2 linked regions of the Labrenzia sp. PHM005 genome follow. The protein of the gene in region 1 interacts with the protein of each later gene in a pairwise test. Links are inferred from orthologs where the notes say so. Each region holds a gene or a part of one and is shown on either strand. Other genes may lie near its edges.

The links. Proteins that work in one complex are often made in the same cells at the same time.
Region 2: the proteins of ribD (region 1) and accC interact in binary tests that used the Escherichia coli proteins (3 or more experiments, as listed by UniProt). The link is inferred for Labrenzia sp. PHM005 from one-to-one orthologs.

The regions. Positions count from the first base shown.
Region 1 is NZ_CP041191.1:4,718,506-4,721,724, forward strand. What follows is about bases 117-3,105. They hold ribD (bifunctional diaminohydroxyphosphoribosylaminopyrimidine deaminase/5-amino-6-(5-phosphoribosylamino)uracil reductase RibD), read right to left. Parts: upstream 2,181-3,105; coding sequence 1,053-2,180; downstream 117-1,052. Other genes in these bases: ribH (6,7-dimethyl-8-ribityllumazine synthase), read right to left, coding at 117-273; FJ695_RS21350 (riboflavin synthase), read right to left, coding at 440-1,051; nrdR (transcriptional regulator NrdR), read right to left, coding at 2,195-2,671; glyA (serine hydroxymethyltransferase), read right to left, coding at 2,697-3,105. Also shown: more of ribH, read right to left, coding at 1-116; more of glyA, read right to left, coding at 3,106-3,219. UniProt on the Escherichia coli protein: Converts 2,5-diamino-6-(ribosylamino)-4(3h)-pyrimidinone 5'-phosphate into 5-amino-6-(ribosylamino)-2,4(1h,3h)-pyrimidinedione 5'-phosphate.
Region 2 is NZ_CP041191.1:3,480,710-3,483,748, forward strand. Bases 108-2,916 are described here. They hold accC (acetyl-CoA carboxylase biotin carboxylase subunit), read right to left. Parts: upstream 2,281-2,916; coding sequence 934-2,280; downstream 108-933. Other genes in these bases: FJ695_RS15790 (hypothetical protein), read left to right, coding at 108-890; accB (acetyl-CoA carboxylase biotin carboxyl carrier protein), read right to left, coding at 2,296-2,781. In the rest of the region: more of FJ695_RS15790, read left to right, coding at 1-107. UniProt on the Escherichia coli protein: This protein is a component of the acetyl coenzyme A carboxylase complex; first, biotin carboxylase catalyzes the carboxylation of the carrier protein and then the transcarboxylase transfers the carboxyl group to form malonyl-CoA.

The DNA of each region.
Region 1 (3,219 bases):
GTTGGATTCATTTGCGACGATGTCGTAGTGCGTGGTTTCCCCACGGATCACAACACCCAGAAGAACAAAGCCATCATACAGCGTACCCTCGTTTTCCATCGCAGTCATTGCCATGGAAAGGGCTGCCGGGATCTCCAAGACCCCCGGAACCGCTACACGATCATAGGCTGCACCGGCTGCTTCGATCGTCTTGATCGCGCCTTCGGCCAGGGAATCGGCCAGGTCATCATAGAAGCGGGCTTCAATGATCAGGAGTTTCGGTGCAGCGCTCATGGGTTTCATCCTTTATAAGGCCGCGACAGGAACCACGTCTGCCCCGGTTTGTCCAGTGTCATTCGTGCAAGACCGTTAAAACCAGGCAACATAGCTGTCACCCGGGTTCACCAGCAGGACCACCTGAGACCGGTCCTCGTTGTTCTTGAAAGTGTTGGGACGTCCCCTACCCGGTCTTGGTGAATTCCGCAAGACGTGCCGCGTAACGGGCCATCATATCCACTTCGAGATTGATCTGGTCGCCAACCTTGCGATCTGACCAGTTGGTCACTTCAAGTGTGTGCGGGATCAGAAAGACGGAAAACAGAAGGCCCTCGACTTCATTCACCGTCAGCGATGCCCCATTCAGGGCAACAGAGCCTTTTTTGGCAATGAACGGGGCCGCCTCTTCTGGTGCCCGGAACTGGAAATAGACAGAATCCGGGTGGTCTTCGCGTTTTGTGACTTCGGCAAGGCCATCAACGTGCCCCAGCACCAAGTGGCCGCCGAGTTCGGCGCCCATGGTCAAGGAGCGCTCTAAGTTGATGTCTTGACCGGCGGCCCAGTCGGCTACATTGGTCAAGGCCAGCGTTTCTGCGGCCGATTCCACTTCAAACCAATTGCCATCGGCACTGTTTTCTTTGGCTGTGACCGTGTGGCAAACACCATCGCAGGCAATCGACGCGCCGATATCGAAACTGTCCGTATCGTAGACGGTCTTTATCCGGGTGCGCTTTCCTGCTGGAATATCGTCGCACTTAATGATTTGGCCAAGGTCGGTCACAATACCGGTGAACATGTCAGGCTCCACGCCGTCTGAGGTAAGTGTATCGATCGGGACCAAAATGTCCGGCACCGATGCGGTCGAAATTGGGGTCGTTGAGCACTTTTGCAAGATCCAGATCGTGCAGAGCCGGTATGCCGCCTACGCCAATCTTGATATCGCCGGTTACGACACACAGGTCATCGATCAGCCCTGCGTTTAGGAATGACGAGGCAAGCCGCGCGCCCCCTTCGACCATGACGCGGGTGATGCCGCGTGTCGCAAGTGCGCTTAAGATCACACTGGGATCAATCCCGGTGTCTGCCGCCGGAACCCGGATAATGTTGACGCCAGCGGCGGACAAAGCATCGATCCGCTCACCATCAGCGTCATTGCTGCAAATCAGCCAGACCGGGACATCCACACAGGTTTTGACCAGCTTTGAAGTCACAGGCAAACGGGCCTGCCGGTCTACGACAACACGAACCGGCGACCGGTGATGCAATCCCGGCAGACGGCAGGTTAGTTGCGGGTCGTCGGCTAGCGCCGTTCCGCTGCCGACGAGAATGGCATCGGATGCAGCCCGGAAGCCATGAACCATACGCATGGAGAGCGGGCCGGATATTTTAATCTGCCCCTCACCTTCCCGGCCGATAAATCCATCTTGGGAAACCGCAAGTTTCAAAAACACACTTGGGCGCTGCTTTACCTGGCGCAGGGTGAAGCCATGATAGACGGCTTTGATGGAAGCTTCCCGTACGCCGGTCACAACTTCGATCCCGGCATCTTCAAGCATTTTGACGCCGCGGCCAGAAACCCGCGGATTGGGGTCGAGCATTCCGACAACCACCCGTTTGACACCGGCCTCAATCAAGGCCAACGAACAGGGCGGCGTACGTCCATAATGAGAACAAGGCTCCAGGGTGACATAACATGTAGCACCCTTTGCCTTATCACCGGCTTGATTGAGCGCGTTGACCTCCGCATGAGCCATGCCTGGCCGCGACGTCACACCCCGGCCAACGAGGGCCGGCAGACCATCTTCGGTTTCGCGGACAATCAGAGCGGCAACGGAAGGGTTCGGCCACACCCGGCCAAGCCCGCGACGGGCAAGCCGTTCGGCTGCCGCCATAAACCGGTTATCAGTGTCACTGATCTTGGACATTGGCGACGCGCGGTTCAGTCTTTGTCCGCCAGCGGCGCATCCGGATCACTCAGCTCATCCAATAGAGCCTCGAAGTCCTTGGCCTCGCGGAAATTCTTGTAAACTGAGGCAAAGCGAACATAAGCAACATCATCGACCTCTTTGAGGCCTTCCATGACGTGATTGCCAATGGTTTCTGCGGTGATTTCGCTTTCGCCGGAACTTTCCAGCTGGCGCACGATGCCGCTGACCATCCGCTCTATCCGCTCCGGATCCACCGGACGCTTGCGCACCGCGATTTGTACCGAGCGCATCAGTTTTTCCCGATCAAACGGGACACGGCGTCCAGAGCGCTTGAGCACCATTAACTCGCGCAGCTGAACCCGTTCAAAGGTGGTGTAGCGGCCGCCGCAGGTGTTGCAGATCCTGCGGCGGCGAATGGCTGTGTTGTCCTCGGTCGGGCGGGAATCCTTAACTTGGGTTTCATCGCCGCCGCAAAACGGACATTTCATGTGTCAAAGCTCCTGAACGAGCCGGTTACCCCCCGTAGATCGGGAACCGTGCTGTCAGTGCTTCTACCTTGGCTTTGACCGCGGCTTCAACCGCTGCGTTGCCCTCTTCACTGTTTGCGGCCTTCAAACCATCCAACACTTCCGTGATCAGCATGCCAACTTCGCGGAATTCGGCCACACCGAAGCCGCGCGTGGTCGCTGCCGGGGTGCCGAGGCGGATACCGGAGGTTACAAACGGCTTTTCCGGGTCGAACGGAATGCCGTTCTTGTTGCAGGTGATGTTGGCCCGGCCGAGAGATTTTTCCGCAGCCTTACCAGTCGCGTTCTTCGGACGCAGATCCACAAGCATCAAGTGGTTGTCGGTGCCGCCGGAAACGATATCCAACCCCTGTTCTTTCAAGGATTCAGCCAAAGCCTTGGAGTTGGCAACAACTGACTGGGCGTAGGCCTTAAACTCCGGCTGAAGCGCTTCCTTGAACGCAACTGCCTTCGCCGCAATCACATGCATCAGCGGGCCGCCTTGCAAACCCGGGAAGACTGCAGAATTG
Region 2 (3,039 bases), 1.2 Mb from region 1 along the record:
CGACCTATTACTGCCAGACGGCGAGTATCGATTCAAAAGACACTAAACGTTATGGCAAGCGGCTGGTCGCTTTTGTCATTTCTTATCTACCTGCGATCCAAGGAAATCCGCAAACAGACCAGTTGGTTGCGGCCCCTGTTGGGCTGTTCGAAACAGCCAAGAACAACGTCACGCAACAACTTCCATTGTTGGACAGCATCAAGCGGGAAGTTGACCTGTACAATCAGCGAAATGCGAACAGCTATCAGATCTTCTCCCAAGTCAATGATACCGGATTGAAGCTTCTGGTGACGGCCGGCCAGGACACCATCCGCCGGACTATCGTCAATCTTGCCTATAATCAGTTCACCGGCAAAAGCCGAACTTACATCAATAATGTGTCGATCATTTCCGCGATCCCGAAAACCGCAGAGGTTGCCAATCTATTTCAGGGACTGAAGGAAATCCGGTTTGATATACCGTTTGTGAAGAACCCGCTGACCTTTGATACAAACTTGAGCCTCGAGAGGTCGGCATCCGATACGGCCGGTAGTGTGACGATCTACCAGAACTCATCGATGCACAGCTTCAAGATCCCATCTTACAAAATCGCTGGCGTTGTCGATATCGGCAGCATGTATTCCTACAGCCGCGGAACCACAACTACGGATCAAAAACAGTCGAGTGAAACGGAAGGATATAAGAATACGATCGGCTTCACGGTCCCGGCCAATTCGTATGTCGTACGCGGCTATCCGCAGACGCAGAAATATGACGTCGCCACCGTCATAGGGCTGATCTACACCGACAACGGTGATCCAAAATTCGAAATCTCCGTGCCGAGCGGAACACCGTGTGTCGTCGCTACCAACGACAACGCATTGGCGGCAGCGATCTTGGGGTTTATCTGACTTTATTCAAGACCAAAGAAAAAGGGGCGTTGCCGCCCCTTTGTCATTTCGATTTGTCCGCCAGGTATTTCTCCAGCCAGTGAATGTCGTACTGGCCGTTGGCGATATCCTGGTTTTCAACCAGATTGCGGAACAGCGGAATGGTCGACTTGATTTCGTCGACGACAAACTCGTCGAGGCACCGGCGCAGGCGCATCATGCATTCGACGCGGTTGCGGCCGTGTACGATCAACTTGCCGATCAGGCTGTCGTAATAGGGCGGGATTTTGTAACCCTGATAAACGCCTGAATCGACGCGCACGCCCAGACCGCCCGGCGGGTGGTAATAGGTAATCGTGCCCGGTGACGGTGCGAAGGTGACCGGGTCTTCCGCGTTGATGCGGCACTCGATCGCATGACCGTCAAAGGAAATGTCATCCTGGCTCATGTCCAGGGTGCCACCAGCCGCAATCCGGATCTGTTCATTGACAAGGTCGATGCCAGTGATCATTTCCGTGACCGGGTGTTCCACCTGCAGGCGGGTGTTCATTTCGATGAAATAGAACTCGCCGTTTTCGTAGAGGAACTCAACCGTACCGACGCCGCGGTATTTCAGCTTGCGCATGGCATTGGCAACGATTTCGCCAATCTCAGCGCGCTGTTCCGGGTTGAGGCACGGGGAAGGGGCTTCTTCCAGAACTTTCTGGTGTCGGCGTTGCAAGGAACAGTCGCGCTCACCCAAGTGAACTGCATTGCCTTGACCGTCCCCCAGAACCTGGATCTCGATGTGCCGCGGCTTGCCGAGATATTTTTCCATGTAGAGGGCATCGTCGCCGAATGCGGCTTTTGCCTCGGAGCGGGCCGTAGACAGGGCCGTATCGAGATCGGCCTCGGTCAGCGCAACTTTCATGCCGCGGCCGCCGCCGCCACTTGCTGCTTTCACCAGAACCGGGAAGCCGATTTCCCGCGCAATCGCATGGGCATCGTCAGCCGCTGTCACTTCGCCATCAGATCCTGGAACCACCGGAATTCCGAGGTCCTTGGCGGTTTGTTTCGCCTGGATCTTGTCGCCCATGATCTTGATGTGATCGGAGGTTGGGCCAATGAAGACAATGTCATGAGCTTCCAGGATTTCCGCAAACCGCGCGTTTTCGGACAGGAAGCCGTAGCCCGGATGAACCGCATCCGCGCCGGTGATTTCACAGGCGGCGAGAAGCTGCGGAATGTTCAGATAGCTGTCGCGTGCGGCCGGAGGACCGATACAGACGCTTTCATCAGCCAGGCGAACATGCATGGCGTCGGCGTCCGCGGTGGAATGAACTGCGACCGTGGAAATGCCAAGCTCTTTACAAGCACGCAAGATGCGCAGGGCAATTTCGCCGCGGTTCGCGATAAGGATTTTGGAGAACATGGCCGGAACGGCTCCTTATTCGACGATAATGAGCGGTTCGCCGAATTCCACCGGCTGGGCGTCTTCCACGAGGATCTGCTTGACCGTGCCAGCTTTGGTCGCCGGGATATGGTTCATCGTTTTCATGGCTTCAATGATCAGGATCGACTGGCCTTCTGCGACTTTGTCGCCAACCTGGATGAACGGGGCTGCGCCCGGTTCTGCCGCCAGATAGGCAGTTCCAACCATCGGTGAGGTGATGGTGCCCGGATGGCTGGACGCGTCGGCGGCCGGGGCGGGAGCTGCGGTTGCAGCCGGTGCAGCAGCTGCAACTGGGGCAACCGGTGCTGGCGCTGCTGCGGGAGCTGCAACACTGACTGGGGCTGTAAACGAAATCTCACGGGCGACCCGGATACGGGTCTCGCCCTGTTCCAGTTCGATTTCGGTCAGATTGGTCTCATCAAGCAAAACGGCCAAATCGCGGATCAGCGCCGTGTCGAAACTCTTGTTATCTTTATTCATGTCTTCTGGCTCTCGTACTCGGGCCGCAAGAAGCGTTCGCTTGCAGGAAACTGATTGGCGATCTGTTCCAAGTCGCAATTTTGGCCGCGCCAACCCCAAAAGGTCAGTACGGCCAGATATTAGCTAAGCAGCAACACGCTTATTGCTCCGCCGAACTGTAAAGCGGATCTAGATACTTTGTCTGATTTCCCTACGAAACCGGACCAAGCTTCTTATAGGCATTCAAAGGGGTCAGGAAAACCCCTGAAACCGCGTCAA